DNA from 2 places in the Alcanivorax sp. VBW004 genome. Region 2 is predicted to be linked to the other one. Evidence: predicted binding sites of a transcription regulator. Region 2 holds the regulator's gene; the other holds the start of a gene.

Region 1 (7,291 bases), 880 kb from region 2:
GAAAAAAGTGCGGCCCTTGGCTGCATTAATGACCGGCACCATGGCGTTGGTGAGTTGTGCGGTGTACTCGCGGTCGTTGGGCGCCGGCAGGCCTTCCGGGGCATAGAAGACCGCCTGGCGTTTGAAATCGAAGGGGCTTTCCAGACGCAGGGTGCGAGCAGAGTCCAGCCCCAGGCGGTGTTGAATATGTTCAAAGCGTCCGCCCACTGACAGGGTGGCGGAGGTAAGAATCCAGCTACAAGGATGACGTTCACGCTGGGCGCGCAACTGCGCGGCCACAGACAACGGCGTGCTGTGCAACACTACGGAACGTTTGAACGTCTCAAACCAGTACACCCGGTTGGGCTGGCCGCCTTTCAGGTAGGCCGCCAGACAATCCACCTGCTCACTGGCCCGCCGGGAACAGGCGTCCATACCTCTGCTCGCCTTGGCCAGCGGTCCGAGGAAGGCATCCAGCTCCTGCAAGGCCTGCAGCAGGGTTTCCCCGGCTTCAACCACCGCCTTGTTATCAGCCACTTCCGTCCAGGGCTCACGGCGCTCACCGTCACCCAGGCTCAAACGCAAGTCCATGCCCCCTTTATCCACCGCGGCGACCAGGCGATTCAGCTCTGCCAGATCGGCAGCGGTATGCCCGGCTTCCGACAGACTGTCGCGGCCTAGCTCCTGAATCTGCCGGGTGCTCAGGGTGTCCGCAAAAAACGCCGCGGCAATTTCGGGCAGTTGATGCGCCTCATCGAAAATCACCGTGTTGGCGGTGGGCAGTAATTCAGAAGCCGCACCATTGCCACGCAATGCCGCATCCGCAAAGAACAGATGATGATTCACCACCACCAGGTCGGCTTCCTGGGCCTCCTTGCGCGCCTTCATCAGTGGGCATTCGTTATAGCGGGGGCACTCCGTCCCCAGACAATTGTCCGCGGTACTGGTCACCCAGGGCCATACCGGTGCATCTTCCGGGATCTGTTGCAGCTCGGCGATATCACCGGTGCGGGTACGCCCGGCCCAGTGCGCCACAATCTGCATCTGCCCCACGGTTTCACGGGTGAGAAAACGGGCGTCTTCCTGATGCAATTCCAGCCGGTACGGGCATAGGTAATTGGCACGCCCTTTTAACAGCGCCACTTTTCTCGGCAGGTTCAGGGCTTTCTTGACCATGGGCAGGTCTTTGAAGAACAGCTGGTCCTGCAAGCTCTTGGTGCCGGTGGACACCAACGTCGGGCCTTCAGACAGCAGTGCAGGCACCAGGTAAGCCAGCGTCTTGCCGGTGCCGGTTTCCGCTTCCACCAGCAAGGTGGCACCACTGCCAATCACGTCTTCCACCGCGTCAGCCATTTCCAGCTGCGGTTCACGCGGCTGGTAGCCAGGCAGGAGCGGCGCAAAGCGCGCTAAATCGGTAAGATGATTACGGGCGGTAGTCACATAATGTCCCTGAAACGTGTCTGCACTCGGGGCTGGTAAAACACAAGCTGTCAGCATCGCCCAACGCGCGCGCAGAGCATAGCCGATTCGCCCCCGGAACCCAACGCGAGAGCACGACGAGAAGGCAATATGGTCGACTATACCTTAATCATTCTGGCCGGCGGGCAGGGGCAACGCATGGGCGGTGCCGACAAGGGACTGGTGGAGGTGGATGGCAAGCCACTGGTCGCTCACCTGCTCGATAATCTACTCCCCCGCCCCACCCGCATAGTAATCAGTGCCAATCGCAATACTGACCGCTATCAAGCCTGGGCCGATCAGGTGGTCGCGGATCGGCGCGACGGTTTTCTTGGACCACTGGCCGGGTTGGAAGCCGCTTTGGGGGAAGCCCACGGCCTGTGCCTGTGCCTGCCCTGTGACCTGCTGACCCTGCCCACAGCCATGACTCAGGATTTGTTGGCGGCGGCGTCAATGGAGCATATTTGCGTTGCCCACGATCCGCTACGCCGACAACCGCTATGCATGGCCTTCTATGCCGAGCCTTGGCAAGACTCGCTCAGAGATTATCTGGATGCGGGCAAGCGCAGTGCGCACGGCTGGCTGGATCAGGTATGCGTTCAGCCGGTGGCCGTGGCCACGCCATTGCAGAACCTGAATCACACACATGACGCGTAACACACTCCACACTCCACGCCCCACGCCCCACGCTACAGGCAGGGATGCTGCGTGTGACGTCGCCTAAAACAACAATGCCCGCACAAGGCGGGCATTGTCATGGAACGAAAACGCGGTATTACGCGGTCACGTCCTGGATCTGCTTCATCAGGGCAACCTGATCAGCAGAAGGCTGTGCGGTTTGCAGAGCCATCAGCTTGCTCATGTCGCCTTCAATGCGGATCTGGCCGCTCATGAAGCCTTGCATGCCTGCAGACTGGTCACCTTCGATGAAGATGCGCTTGGCCAGGTCGGCCGGCAGGATCATGGTAGTCGGAGCGTCAGCGTGATGACCTTCTTCGATCATGCCGCCCACCAGAGCCAGCTCTTTGTCGCCACCGTCAGCATTAACAGTGATGTTGATTACCAGGTCAGCCAGTGCTGCCGGCGCTTCAACATTACCCGCGCCATCACGGATTTCTTTTACTTTTGCAAACCACTCGTCAGACAGAAATTCCAGGCTCATTCTTGTTTCTCCTTAAACCTATCGATATGACTTCGACGCCCCCTTTCACAGGGCTGGCACAGGCTTTATTGCTGCTAGCCAATTCAAACGAGCGTTCGAAACTTACCCGTACCTTATAGAAAGGCTCAGAGGGTGGCAATAGCCGCAGATGTGTCCTTATAGGACAAAAAAGCCCGGCAAAATGCCGGGCTTTTCGAGCGCCTTAAATCAGCTTCAAACAGACAATCAGAGGTCGTAGCCACGCTCTTCATGCAGGGCGATATCCAGCCCCTGTGTCTCTTCGTCGCCGGTCACACGCAATGGTGCAAACAGGCCTATCAGCTTGAGCAATACCCAGGTTACCAGTGCGGTATAGACAAAGGTGGCCACCACGCCCAGTGCCTGGACGCCCAGCTGATCCAGCATGGTGTACTCCGGCTTGGCAAAGCCGTAACCGGAGAACAGGCCCAGTTCCGTGGAAGCAAACACACCGGCAAGCAAGGTACCCAGGATGCCGCCAATGCCGTGGACCGGGAAAACGTCCAGGGAATCGTCAATCTTCAGCTTGTGCTTGACGAAAATCACCATGTAGAAGCAGATGACACCAGCGGACAGGCCAATCACCAGCGCCGCAGCCGGGCTGACAAAGCCGGATGCCGGGGTAATCGTGCCCAGGCCCGCCACCATGCCGGTAGCAATGCCCAGCGCGGAGGGTTTACCGAATTTTTTCCATTCCATGGCCATCCAGGCCAGCGAACCGGCGGCCGCAGAAATGTGTGTCACCAGCATGGCCATGGCCGCATCGCCATTGGCCGCCAGGGCCGAACCCCCATTGAACCCGAACCAGCCCACCCACAGCATGCCGGCACCGGTAACGGTCATGGTCATGTTGTGCGGCATCATGCCCTGGGTGGGGAAACCTTTACGGTTACCCAGCACCACAGCCGCCACCAGCGCTGCCACACCAGCAGTGATGTGAACCACGGTACCACCGGCAAAGTCATACAGCCCCAGGTCAGCCAGCCAGCCGCCGCCCCAGACCCAGTGACACACCGGGATATACACCCCCAGCAGCCAGAGTACGGAAAACGCCAGCATCGGCCCGAAGCGCATGCGCTCGGCAAAAGCACCGACGATCAGGGCTGGCGTAATGATGGCAAAGGTCATCTGGAACAGCCCGTGCAGGCTTTTCGGCAAGGTGCCTTCCAGCGTCTCCCGGGTAATCCCGGAAAAGAACACATGGTCCAGGCCACCGATCCAGGCATTCATGCTGCCGCCGTCGGAAAACGCCAGGGAATAACCGCAAATCAGCCACACCAGCGACACGGCACAGGTAATGGCGAAACACTGCATCAAAACAGACAGAATGTTCTTGGCGCGCACCAGGCCGCCGTAGAACAGGCTCAAGCCCGGCAGCGTCATGAACAGCACCAGCGCGGTGGCGGTGAGAATCCAGGCACTGTCACCGGTATCCAGGCCATCGGCCAGCGCCAGCGAAGGCAACATCAACAATACAGCTATCAATTTTTTCATCGTCGGGCCCCTTAAATGGCTTCGCTGCCGGTTTCACCGGTACGGATGCGGATCACCTGCTCCAGGTCAGTCACGAAAATCTTGCCGTCACCGATCTTGCCGGTGCCGGCCGCTTTCATGATTGCCTCGATCGCCTGGTCCAGCTGCTCTTCACGGACCGCCAGCTCCAGCTTCACCTTGGGAACAAAATCCACCACGTACTCCGCCCCCCGATACAGTTCGGTGTGCCCTTTCTGGCGCCCAAACCCCTTTACTTCGGTAATCGTCATGCCCTGCACCCCGACCTGGGCCAGCGCATCGCGCACTTCTTCGGCCTTAAACGGCTTGACCACCGCAGTCAGCATTTTCATTCGGTATCTCCTCGTCCTCATGCACCAACACAACACGTGCCGGAAGTTTGCACCGACAAGGGGCATTCAAGAATCAGGCCACAAAATAGTGCACGCTATTTCAATCAGTTAGCGCTGAATAAAATTCATGTCGCACCACAAAAGAACACTGCACTTTATTGGCGCACCATGGATGAACACTATTAGCATCAAAGTGGCGCAGACATCCCGCCTTACACAGGGAGAAAAAGCGAATCACGCACCAAAAAACAGCGGGCGAGCAGCGGCCCGGCAATCGCCGTCAGCACGGAAAAGCAGGCAGGATAGACACGGGCAACGGGGACACCCGCTGCCCGCGGGGAGGAAGTTGGAGGCAGGCTCAGTAGAGGTAGTTGAACATCTTGCGGCGATATTCACTGGCTAAAGGGTCGCCTTTGGGAAGGCATTCAAACACTTCCAGCAGCGCACTGCGGGCCACCCCGTCGCGAAAATCGCGATAATCACGCAACAGCGTCAGCAGCGACTCAAGCCCGGTTTCAAACTGGCCCGCCGCGGCGGCCTGCAAGCCGTAGGCATAAAGATCTTCCGGGGTGGGCTTGTCGGCGATACGGGCGGACAGCTCCGCCAGACTCTGCCCGGTCCCTTCCAGCTTTTCCAGCAACGCGAAACGTGCCCGGAACGGGCGTAACGGTTCCGCATCTTCTGTCACTTCCGCCAGCACCGACTGGGCATCATCCAGGCGCCCTTCCCCCAACAGCAACTCCACCAGCAGGGCACGAATGGCATGCTTGTCCGGGCTTTGCTCCAAGGTCTGGCGTAATGCCCCTTCCGCCTGCTCCGTGTGGCCCGCCTCAATGGCCATGCGCACCTGCTCGATAAAGCCTTCTTCCTGCTGTTGTTGTGCTGCTTCAGGGTCGACTACCGGTGCCAGCCACTGGCGCAGCGCGCCTTCCGTCTGGGCGCCATCCAGCTCACTGACCAATTGCCCCTGGTACACCAGTTTCAGGCTGGGCAGGCTGCGCACACCAAACTGGCTGGCCAGCATTTGCTGCTCATCTGCATTCACTTTCGCCAGCAGCACCTTGCCCTGATATTCATTGACCAGCCGCTCCAGGATCGGCGCCATTTGCAAACAGGGCTGGCACCAGCTGGCCCAGAAATCCACGATCACCGGGATTTGCTGGGATTGCTCAAGAATTTGCTGAATATTCTGCTCGGTGGCTTCAATGATAGGGCTGTTCGGCTGCAACGCTATGCTCCTGAAAACGCATTCAAAGTGGCGCCAAGTGTAAGGCATCATCCAGATTAAATCCGGTTAAATCCTGTGCAACTTATGCCATCTGCGCGTTAGACTGAAAGACAGGTGTGCGGTTTGAAGTTCATGGCGACAGTTTCACGCCCTCTCCATGGCGGCACCCGCATGCTGGAAGGTATTCCACCCAGGCAAAGGAGATCACCATGCTTAGCCTATTGGCTATTGTGTTGTTAATTGCCACGCTGATGACCCTCTTCTATCAGCAAATCAGCCGAGGCATTGGCAGTGCCGTTTTCGTCATTGTGTGGCTGCTCTGCGGCTTCCTCGCTTCCTGGCTGTTCCATCCCATTTCCCTGATTCTGCTCGCCGCCGGCGTTACCGTGCTTAACCACGTAGACCTGCGCCAGAAGTTCATCACCAAACCGGTCTACAACGCGCTGGGCAAAGTCATGCCTGCCATTGGCGATACCGAACGCGAAGCCATCGAGGCGGGCACCACCTGGTTCGAAGCCGACCTGTTCTCCGGCCGACCGGACTGGGAAAAATTCGCCCACATTCAATTCACCACGCTCACCGATGACGAACAGTCCTTCATTGATAACGAAGTGGTGCAATTGTGCGACATGCTTGATGAGTGGCAGATCTTCCACGAACTGCGAGACCTGCCCGAAGAGGTCTGGGACTTCCTCAAGCACAAGGGCTTCTTCAGCCTGATCATTCCCACTGAGTACGGCGGCAAGGCGTTCTCGCCCTATGCGCAAAGCCGCATCATGAGCAAGATTGCCACCCGCTCGCTCACCGCCGCCGTCACCGCCATGGTGCCCAACTCTCTCGGCCCAGGCGAACTGCTGGCGGAATACGGCACCCAGGAGCAGAAAGACCGCTGGTTGCCCGGCCTTGCCAAGGGTGACGAGATTCCCTGCTTTGGCCTTACCGGGCCGGAAGCCGGTTCCGATGCCGGCGCCATTCCCGATACCGGCGTTATCTGCAAAGGCAAGATCGACGGCAAGGAAGTGCTGGGCATGCGCCTGAACTTCGCCAAGCGCTGGATCACCCTGGCCCCGGTGGCCACGGTGGTCGGCCTTGCCTTCAAACTTTATGACCCGGAAAAACTGCTCGGTGATGAGGAAGAACTGGGCATTACCTGCGCACTGATTCCCGCCGATACCAAAGGCGTGGAAATCGGCCGCCGGCACTACCCCGGTTCCCCGTTCATGAACGGCCCCATCAATGGCAAGGATGTGTTCGTGCCTCTCGATGCCATCATCGGCGGCCCGGATATGGCCGGCAAAGGCTGGCGCATGCTGATTGAATGTCTCGGTGCCGGCCGCGGCGTCTCCCTGCCCGCGCTGGCCACCGCCAGTGGCGAAATGGGCTACCGCATGACCGGTGCCTTCGGTCGCATTCGTCGCCAGTTCAATACGGCAGTCGGCGAATTCGAGGGCGTACAGGAAGCGTCCGCCGATGTGGCGGCACTGGCCTACACCCTGGAAGCCTACCGCCATCTGGTGACCCGTTCGCTGGAAGACGGAGCACCGTCCGTGGTTACCGCCATGGCCAAATACCATGCCACCGAAATGATGCGTGAGCTGATCA
Region 2 (7,291 bases):
TTGTTGCGTTCCTTCATGATGCCAGTCGCAACTCCGCTTCGGACTCTACGGCCGTCTGATAGAGGTGTTGGTTATCGGTGCTGTGGCGCAGTTCCGCACGGTAGCTGTCGTCGTTGAACAGGGATGCCAGGTGGCTGAGTGTCTTGAGGTGCTGTTCCGGGTTGTCCTGGGGGACCAGCAATACAAACACCAAGTCCACGGGGTGCCCGTCAACGGCGTCGAAATCGATGGGGCTTTCCAGTTTCAACAACAGGCCTACTGCTTGCTGGCAATGTCCGAGCCGGCAGTGGGGAATGGCAATGCCTTCGCCAATGCCTGTGGAGCCCAGTTTTTCCCGGGCGACCAAAGCATCGAAGACCTCCTGTTCATTGAGGCTGTCACAGCTGGCCGCGGCCAGCTGTGCAACCTGATCCAGCAGTTGTTTCTTGCTGCTGGCCTGCACGCCATGATGGGTGCGGGCCAGAGTCAGTAGTTCGCGAACTCGCATAATTGTCGCTTTGGGTTAGTGACCGTGCTTGTGGCTGACGGCCTTTTCCTTGTGTTTGAGAATCTGGCGGTCCAGCTTGTCCGTCAGCTTATCGATCGCTGCATACATGTCTCCGGCCTCAGCGGTGGCGAAGACATCGGCCCCGGAAATATGGATTGTGGATTCAGCTTTATGGGTTTTCGGTTCCGGAGAGAGAATGACCTGGACGCTGGTGATTTGATCGAAGTGGCGCTCCAGGCGGGAGAACTTATCACCCACATAGGCACGCAAGGCATCGGTAATATCCAGGTGATGACCGCTGATATTAATTTGCATGGCTGGCTCCTTTACCTGTTTGGGATCCGTCCTGGCGCCCTACACCAAACGCTTGCGGGCGCTGGAAGACGGTATTCGCATCGCCTCTCTGTATTTGGCGACGGTCCGGCGCGCTACATTGATTCCCTGCTCATTCAGCAAGCTGGCCAGCTTGTTATCGCTGAGCGGCTTGCGGGGATTCTCGGCAGCGACCAGCTTCTTAATAATGGCACGAATAGCGGTGGAGGAACACTCACCGCCGCCGTCTGTTCCCACGTGACTGGAAAAGAAATATTTCAGCTCAAAGACACCGCGGGGTGTCATCATGTATTTCTGGTTGGTGACCCGACTGATGGTCGATTCGTGCATCTCAACGGCATCGGCAATATCCGCCAGAACCAGGGGTTTCATGGCCTCATCGCCATAATCGAAGAACCCTTGCTGCACATCGACAATGCGGGTGGCTACCTTGAGCAGGGTGTCGTGGCGGCTCTGCAGGCTCTTGATGAACCATTTGGCTTCCTGAACGCAATTGCGCAGATATTGGCCGTCTTCGCCGCTGGTGTTGCGGGCGATGTTGGCGTATTGCTGCTGCAGGTTGACCCGGGGGAGCACGTCGTCGTTGAGGCTGACCTGCCAGCGGCCCTTATGCTGACGGACGATCACGTCGGGAACGGCGTAGTCCACCTGGGGCTCGCCGATCTGCTCGCCGGGGGCCGGGTCCAGGGTGCGTAGCAGGGACAGGGCCTCCAGCAGGACGTCTTCGCTGGTCTGCAGGGTGCGACGCAGGGCGGCGTAGTCGTGTTTTTCCAGCAGGTCCAGGTGAGCCAGCAGGGCGCAGGCTTCGTCGCGCAGGGCGGTATCGGCGGGCAGTTGGCGCAGTTGTACGCCCAGACAGTCCGCCAGATCGATGCTGGCTACGCCGACGGGGTCGAACTGCTGCAGACGGTGCTGCACGGCAAGCACTTCGTCGCGCTCCAGTTCATCGCCTTCGGTGAGCAGCTCCGGCTGGGCGTTCACCATGTCGACGATGTCATCCAGGGGCACGGTGATGTAGCCGCGGTCGTCCAGGGATTCAATGATTGTCATGGCGATAATGCGGTCCACATCGCTCATGGGCGTCAGATTCAGCTGCCAGAGCAGGTGGTCCTGAAGATTGCCGGAGACCGCGTGGCGTTGCTGCCATTCGTCTGCATCGTCGGGGAGGGAGGCGGTGGCGCTGCTGGTCTGGCCGGAATAGACATCGTCCCACTCGGTTTCTGCGCCGGGTTCGTCCTGCACCAGTTCTTCCAGGGCGTCGTCACGCTCGGTGTCCAGCTCCTCGTCCTGACGTTCTTCGTCATGTTCGGGCAGGCTGTCGTCACCGAAATCGTCGGCCAGTTCCAGCAAGGGGTTGCTCTCCACGGCCTGCTGGATTTCCTGGCGCAGGTCCAGCGTGGACAGCTGCAAGAGGCGGATGGCCTGCTGCAGCTGCGGCGTCATGGTGAGCTGCTGGCCAATTTGTAGTTGTAGTGTGGGCTTCATACTGCTCGGTATTCTGCGGATCCCCAAAACACGAGAATACCAAGCTGATCACACAACAAGCAAGAATTGTGCCACTGGTCTTTGTGTGCTAGGTGAGTGACGTTGGCGGTTGATAGTGGGCCGTTGGTGGCGAGGCGAGCAGCAATGGGGGGGGCAGCAGGTAGCCGCGTCCAGGCATTGGGCGCGGCTACCTTGCTTTCAGGCCGGTCCGTGCTTTCACGGCGTCGCTGGCAGTCTGTTTAGAGCCTGAAGTCGGCGCCCAGGTACACATCCCGCACCTGCTGGTTGGCGAGGATGATGTCCGCATCGCCGGAGGCAATGATGTGGCCGGCGCTGACGATATAGGCGGTGTCGCAGATATCCAGCGTTTCACGCACATTGTGGTCAGTGATCAGGACGCCAATGCCGCGGTCTTTCAGGTGGCGGATAATACCCTTGATATCGTTCACCGAGATCGGATCCACCCCGGCGAAGGGTTCGTCCAGCAGGATAAAGTCCGGGTCGGTGGCCAGGCCGCGGGCAATCTCCGCTCGGCGCCGCTCGCCGCCGGACAGGCTCATCCCCAGCGAATCGCGAATGTGGCCGATGTGGAATTCCTTGAGCAGGCTCTCCATGCGCTCGTGGCGCTCTGCCTTGCTCAGCTCCTTGCGGGTTTCCAGAATCGCCATGATGTTCTCTTCCACCGTCAGGCGACGGAAGATGCTGGCCTCCTGGGGCAGGTAGCCAATCCCGCGCTGGGCGCGACCGTGCATGGGCAGGTGGGTGATGTCGCTGTCATTGATCTCAATGCGGCCGGCATCGGCTTCCACCAGCCCGACAATCATGTAGAAGCAGGTGGTCTTGCCGGCGCCGTTGGGGCCCAGCAGGCCGACAATCTGGCCGGCTTCCACGTCCAGGGAGACATCCTCGATGACCCGGCGGCCCTTGTAGCTTTTTGCCAGGTGGTGGGCGCGTAAGTGGCTCATGGTGTGCTGGGCTCCGCGTCGGGTGAGGCGGTGTCGTTACCGCCACCGGGGGTGTCGTTTGAGTTGCTGGTGTCTTCGTCGCCGGCAGCATCGTCGTCGGTGCGGGTGGCGTTGGTTTGATTCTCGGCCGGGATCACCAGGCGAACGCGCTGGTCGCCTTCACTACTGGCGTCCACACGTTTGGAGTCCAGGCTGTATTCCACCTTGGCGCCTTCAAATGTATTGCCCTGATGCTCGATGTAAGCGTCGCCGGTGAGGACCAGAGTGCGCGCGTTAATGTCGTATACCAGGTTTTCGGCGTGGGCATTCAGTCCCTCGCCTTCCTCCATGCGCACGGGGGAGCCGGTGGCTTCCACCCGGACCAGGTCGCCATTTTTGGTGAACAGGCGCATTTCGTCAGCAAACAGTTTGCGCTTGCCCTGAATCAGTTCCACGTTGCCCCGGTACAGGCCGCTGCCCGCATCCTGTTCGAAGCGGCCACTGTCTGCCGTGACCTGGATGGGGCCTTCCATGGGGGCGGCCTGAACGCCCAGGGGCAATGTCGCCAGCAATGCCAGTGCGGCGAGGCGGCGGGTGCTATGAAGCCGGTGCTTCAAACTCACTCTTTACTCCTTGTTTCAGGTTCAGAATGCCCTTGTCGAGATCGGCTTCCAGGGCGCCGGCACGAGTCTGGCCGGAGTCGAATGTCATTTCCACATCGCCGGGGGTGGTGGCGATATTGGTGTCGCTGTTGAAGCGCAGTTCGTCGGTGTCCAGGTTCACTTTCTGGGTGGGGTTGTCCACATTGACCTTGCCGAGAAAGGTGATCAGGTCGCCATTGTCTTCCACGGTGCCTTGCTCGCTGGTGATGGTCCAGCTGCCCTTGTCGTTCGCCATGACCAGCACCGGCGCTTCCATTTCGGTGAGGGGATTGTGGTCAAACTGCACCAGGTTGTCGGCGGTCAGGTGATATTGCAGGGTGCCGTCTTTTTCGCTGAAGGCGCGGGCGGTCACGTCGTCGGCAATAATGGCCGGCGCCATCATTACGGCGTTGTCCTGGCCGGGCAGGGTGCTGTCCCACTCGTGGAGCGTCATCAGCATGACCAGCCCCAGCATCAGAATGCCGGTGGCGCTGAGTAGTCCCTGTCGTTTCATGCCTGGCTCCGCAGGGCGAGAATGGCATCGCAGATTTCCCGTACTGCGCCTTCACCGCCGCGGCGTTCGGTAACGTGCTCGGCGGCGGTTTTGGCGCAGTCGTGGGCGTTGGCCGGGGCAAAACTGAGCCGGGCCCAGAGCAGGGCGCTCACATCGGGTTCGTCGTCACCGGCATAACCGGTTTCATGGGCGGCGATGCTCAGTGATTCAGCCAGTGCTTCCAGTGCCACCCCTTTGTCTTCGCGACCCTGAATCACGTGTTCAATGCCCAGGTCTGCCGCGCGTTTGGCCACCATGGGGGAGTTGCGCCCGGTGATGATGGCCAGGATCACGCCGCTGGCGGCCAGCTTTTTCAGGCCGTGGCCGTCCAGGGTGTTGAAGACTTTCAGTTCTTCGCCCTGGGGGCCGAACAGCAGGCGGCCGTCGGTCATTACGCCGTCCACGTCAAACGCCATCAGGCGCAGGTTCTGGGCATCAACGGAGGAAAATTGCATGGGCATTTATACCACTCCTGCGCGTAGCAGGTCCTGCATGTTGAAGGCGCCGAGGGGTTTGCCTGCATTATCGCAAACCATCAGGCCGTTGATTTTGCGGGTTTCCATGATCTGCAGCGCTTCTGCCGCCAGATGGCCCTGGGCGATGGTGATCGGGTCGGTGACCATGACCTCGGCAATGGTGGCTTTGCGGATATCAATGTCCCGGTCGAATATGCGGCGCAGATCCCCATCCGTAAAGATGCCGGCCAGGGTGCCGTCCTCGTGAGTGACGGCGGTCATGCCCAGGCCCTTATGGGTCATTTCCAGCAGGGCTTCGCTGAGCGACGTGTCCGCGCTGACCACGGGAAGCTGTTCGCCGGCGTGCATGATGTCATCCACTTTTAGCAGCAGGCGGCGGCCCAGGCTGCCACCGGGATGGCTGAGGGCAAAATCTTCCGGAGTGAAGCCGCGGGCTTCCAGCAGGGCGATGGCCAGGGCGTCGCCCATGGCCAGGGCGGCAGTAGTGGACGAGGTGGGCGCCAGGTTATGAGGGCAGGCCTCTTCCGCCACGGCCACGGTCAGGTGCACGTCGGAGAGTTGTGCCAGCGCGGATTGCGGCCGGCCGGTCATGCCGACCAGGCCAGTGCCCTTGCGTTTGATCACCGGGAGAATGGCCAGCACCTCGGCGGTTTCGCCGGAATTGGAGAGTGCCAGTACCACATCGTCCGGGGTAATCATGCCCAGGTCGCCATGGGAGGCTTCACCGGGATGCACAAAGAAAGAGGGGGTGCCGGTGCTGGCCAGGGTGGCCGCCAGTTTGCTGCCCACATGCCCGCTCTTGCCCATGCCGGTGACGATCACGCGGCCTTTGGCATTCAGCATCAGATCGCAGGCAGCAGAAAAGCTGGCGTCCAGGCTGTCTTTAAGGTTATCCACGGCCCGGGCTTCGATATCCAGTACCCGTTGACCGACGCTGATATGGTCGTGACTCATGCGTTCTCCTTGGCGTTGGCGGCGATTATACACCGGTTGCCCCCTTCACGTTGACCCGTAATCGGTAACCCGGCCTTCCGCGCGGGAACCGTATCGAACTTTGTGACTCCAATAAAACAACCAAGGTTCACGATGTTGCCGCTGTTGATGACTGGACAGGGGGTAAAGAACACCGTAAAACCGCCGGAGACTAACAGGGAGTAATCTATGCATTTGCAACGGTATATTCGAACGTGGCTGCACGCCGGCCTGGTGCTGCTGCTGGCAGGCATGGCCACATTGGCCCATGCCGAGAGTGACCCGCGCCAGGTGGTGTCGGACGCCGTGGAGCGCATGACATCCCGCATCGAGGCGGAACGCGAGGCGCTCAAGGCGGATCCGGACAAGGCCAAGGCGCTGGTCCGTGAAGAGCTGGCTGACCTGGTGGATTTCAAGCGCATCACTCGCATGGTCATGGGCGACTACTTTGGCCCGTCCAGCAAGGAGCAGAAATACCGTTTTCTGGATGTGTTCAAAAACAGCCTGATCAACACCTATGCCTCCGGCATTACCCTGTATGACGGCCAGAAGATCGAAACCCTGCCCATGCAGGACGGTGACCGTAAAGGCGACTATGCACGGGTGCGCATGGAGGTAAAAACCAACTCCGGGCAAGTGGTGCCGATCTACTACACCCTGTTCCTGCGTGATGATCAGTGGAAAGTGATCAATGTGTATGTGAATGGCCTGGATCTGCGCGATACCTTCAAGAGCCAGTTCGCCCAGGGGATGCAGCAGTACAACGATATCGACAAGGTGATCGACAACTGGTCTGCGGATGCCAAGATTGATGCCGGCATCGACGAGGCCAAACAGGGCGAGTGAACCCGCCTGCCGTGGTAAGGGGCAGCGTGCTCGCGTATTATTACGCCCTTGATGACGATTTGATGGAGCGGCTGCAGGCCGCTCCAGTGCTGTTTGGGCCTGACCAAGGCCCTGATGAGGAGCAAAGATGAATCCGGAAGAAGTTCAGGCATTGGTTGATGCCGGTTTTGACAATGCCGATGTGGCAGTGGAAGGCGGCGGTGACCGGTTCCAGATTCGTGTGGTGTCAGAGGCCTTTGCCGGCCTGATGCCGGTGAAACGCCAGCAGCTGGTGTATGCCACCATCGACGAGCAGATCAAAAGCAACACCATCCATGCCGTGCAGATTATTGCCTTTACTCCGGCGGAGTGGGAAAAAGCCCAGAATCAGGGCCTGTCCTGACCCCGGCCCCAGGCCGAAATCGGGTTGGAAGAACGCAACCATCTAGAGATTGTTCATGGATAAATTGATCATCACCGGCGGCCAGCGGCTGGACGGCGACATTCGTATTTCCGGGGCCAAGAATGCGGCACTGCCGATTCTGGCCGCCACGCTGCTGGCTGATGAGCCGGTG

The links. Region 2 encodes sigma-54, which starts transcription at its own class of promoters, with help from an activator protein. Its sites were predicted from a motif close to TGGCACNNNNNTTGCTNT; they were not measured.
Region 1: F1529_RS11680 (P-II family nitrogen regulator) is a predicted target of sigma-54. The motif match lies at 4,688-4,705, and genes of this name have one in related genera.

Annotation. Positions count from the first base shown of each region.
Region 1 is NZ_WNHC01000001.1:2,574,067-2,581,357, reverse strand. It holds gene F1529_RS11700 (ATP-dependent DNA helicase) at 1-1,419, opposite strand, end outside; gene F1529_RS11695 (molybdenum cofactor guanylyltransferase) at 1,549-2,094, shown strand; gene F1529_RS11690 (SCP2 sterol-binding domain-containing protein) at 2,213-2,599, opposite strand; gene F1529_RS11685 (ammonium transporter) at 2,825-4,111, opposite strand; gene F1529_RS11680 (P-II family nitrogen regulator) at 4,123-4,461, opposite strand; gene F1529_RS11675 (tetratricopeptide repeat protein) at 4,820-5,689, opposite strand; gene F1529_RS11670 (acyl-CoA dehydrogenase) at 5,899-7,291, shown strand, end outside.
Region 2 is NZ_WNHC01000001.1:1,695,908-1,703,198, forward strand. It holds gene ptsN (PTS IIA-like nitrogen regulatory protein PtsN) at 14-487, opposite strand; gene hpf (ribosome hibernation-promoting factor, HPF/YfiA family) at 503-802, opposite strand; gene F1529_RS07845 (RNA polymerase factor sigma-54) at 842-2,305, opposite strand; gene lptB (LPS export ABC transporter ATP-binding protein) at 2,545-3,270, opposite strand; gene lptA (lipopolysaccharide transport periplasmic protein LptA) at 3,267-3,872, opposite strand; gene lptC (LPS export ABC transporter periplasmic protein LptC) at 3,847-4,404, opposite strand; gene F1529_RS07865 (HAD family hydrolase) at 4,401-4,904, opposite strand; gene F1529_RS07870 (KpsF/GutQ family sugar-phosphate isomerase) at 4,905-5,873, opposite strand; gene F1529_RS07875 (phospholipid-binding protein MlaC) at 6,081-6,737, shown strand; gene F1529_RS07880 (BolA family protein) at 6,865-7,119, shown strand; gene murA (UDP-N-acetylglucosamine 1-carboxyvinyltransferase) at 7,175-7,291, shown strand, end outside.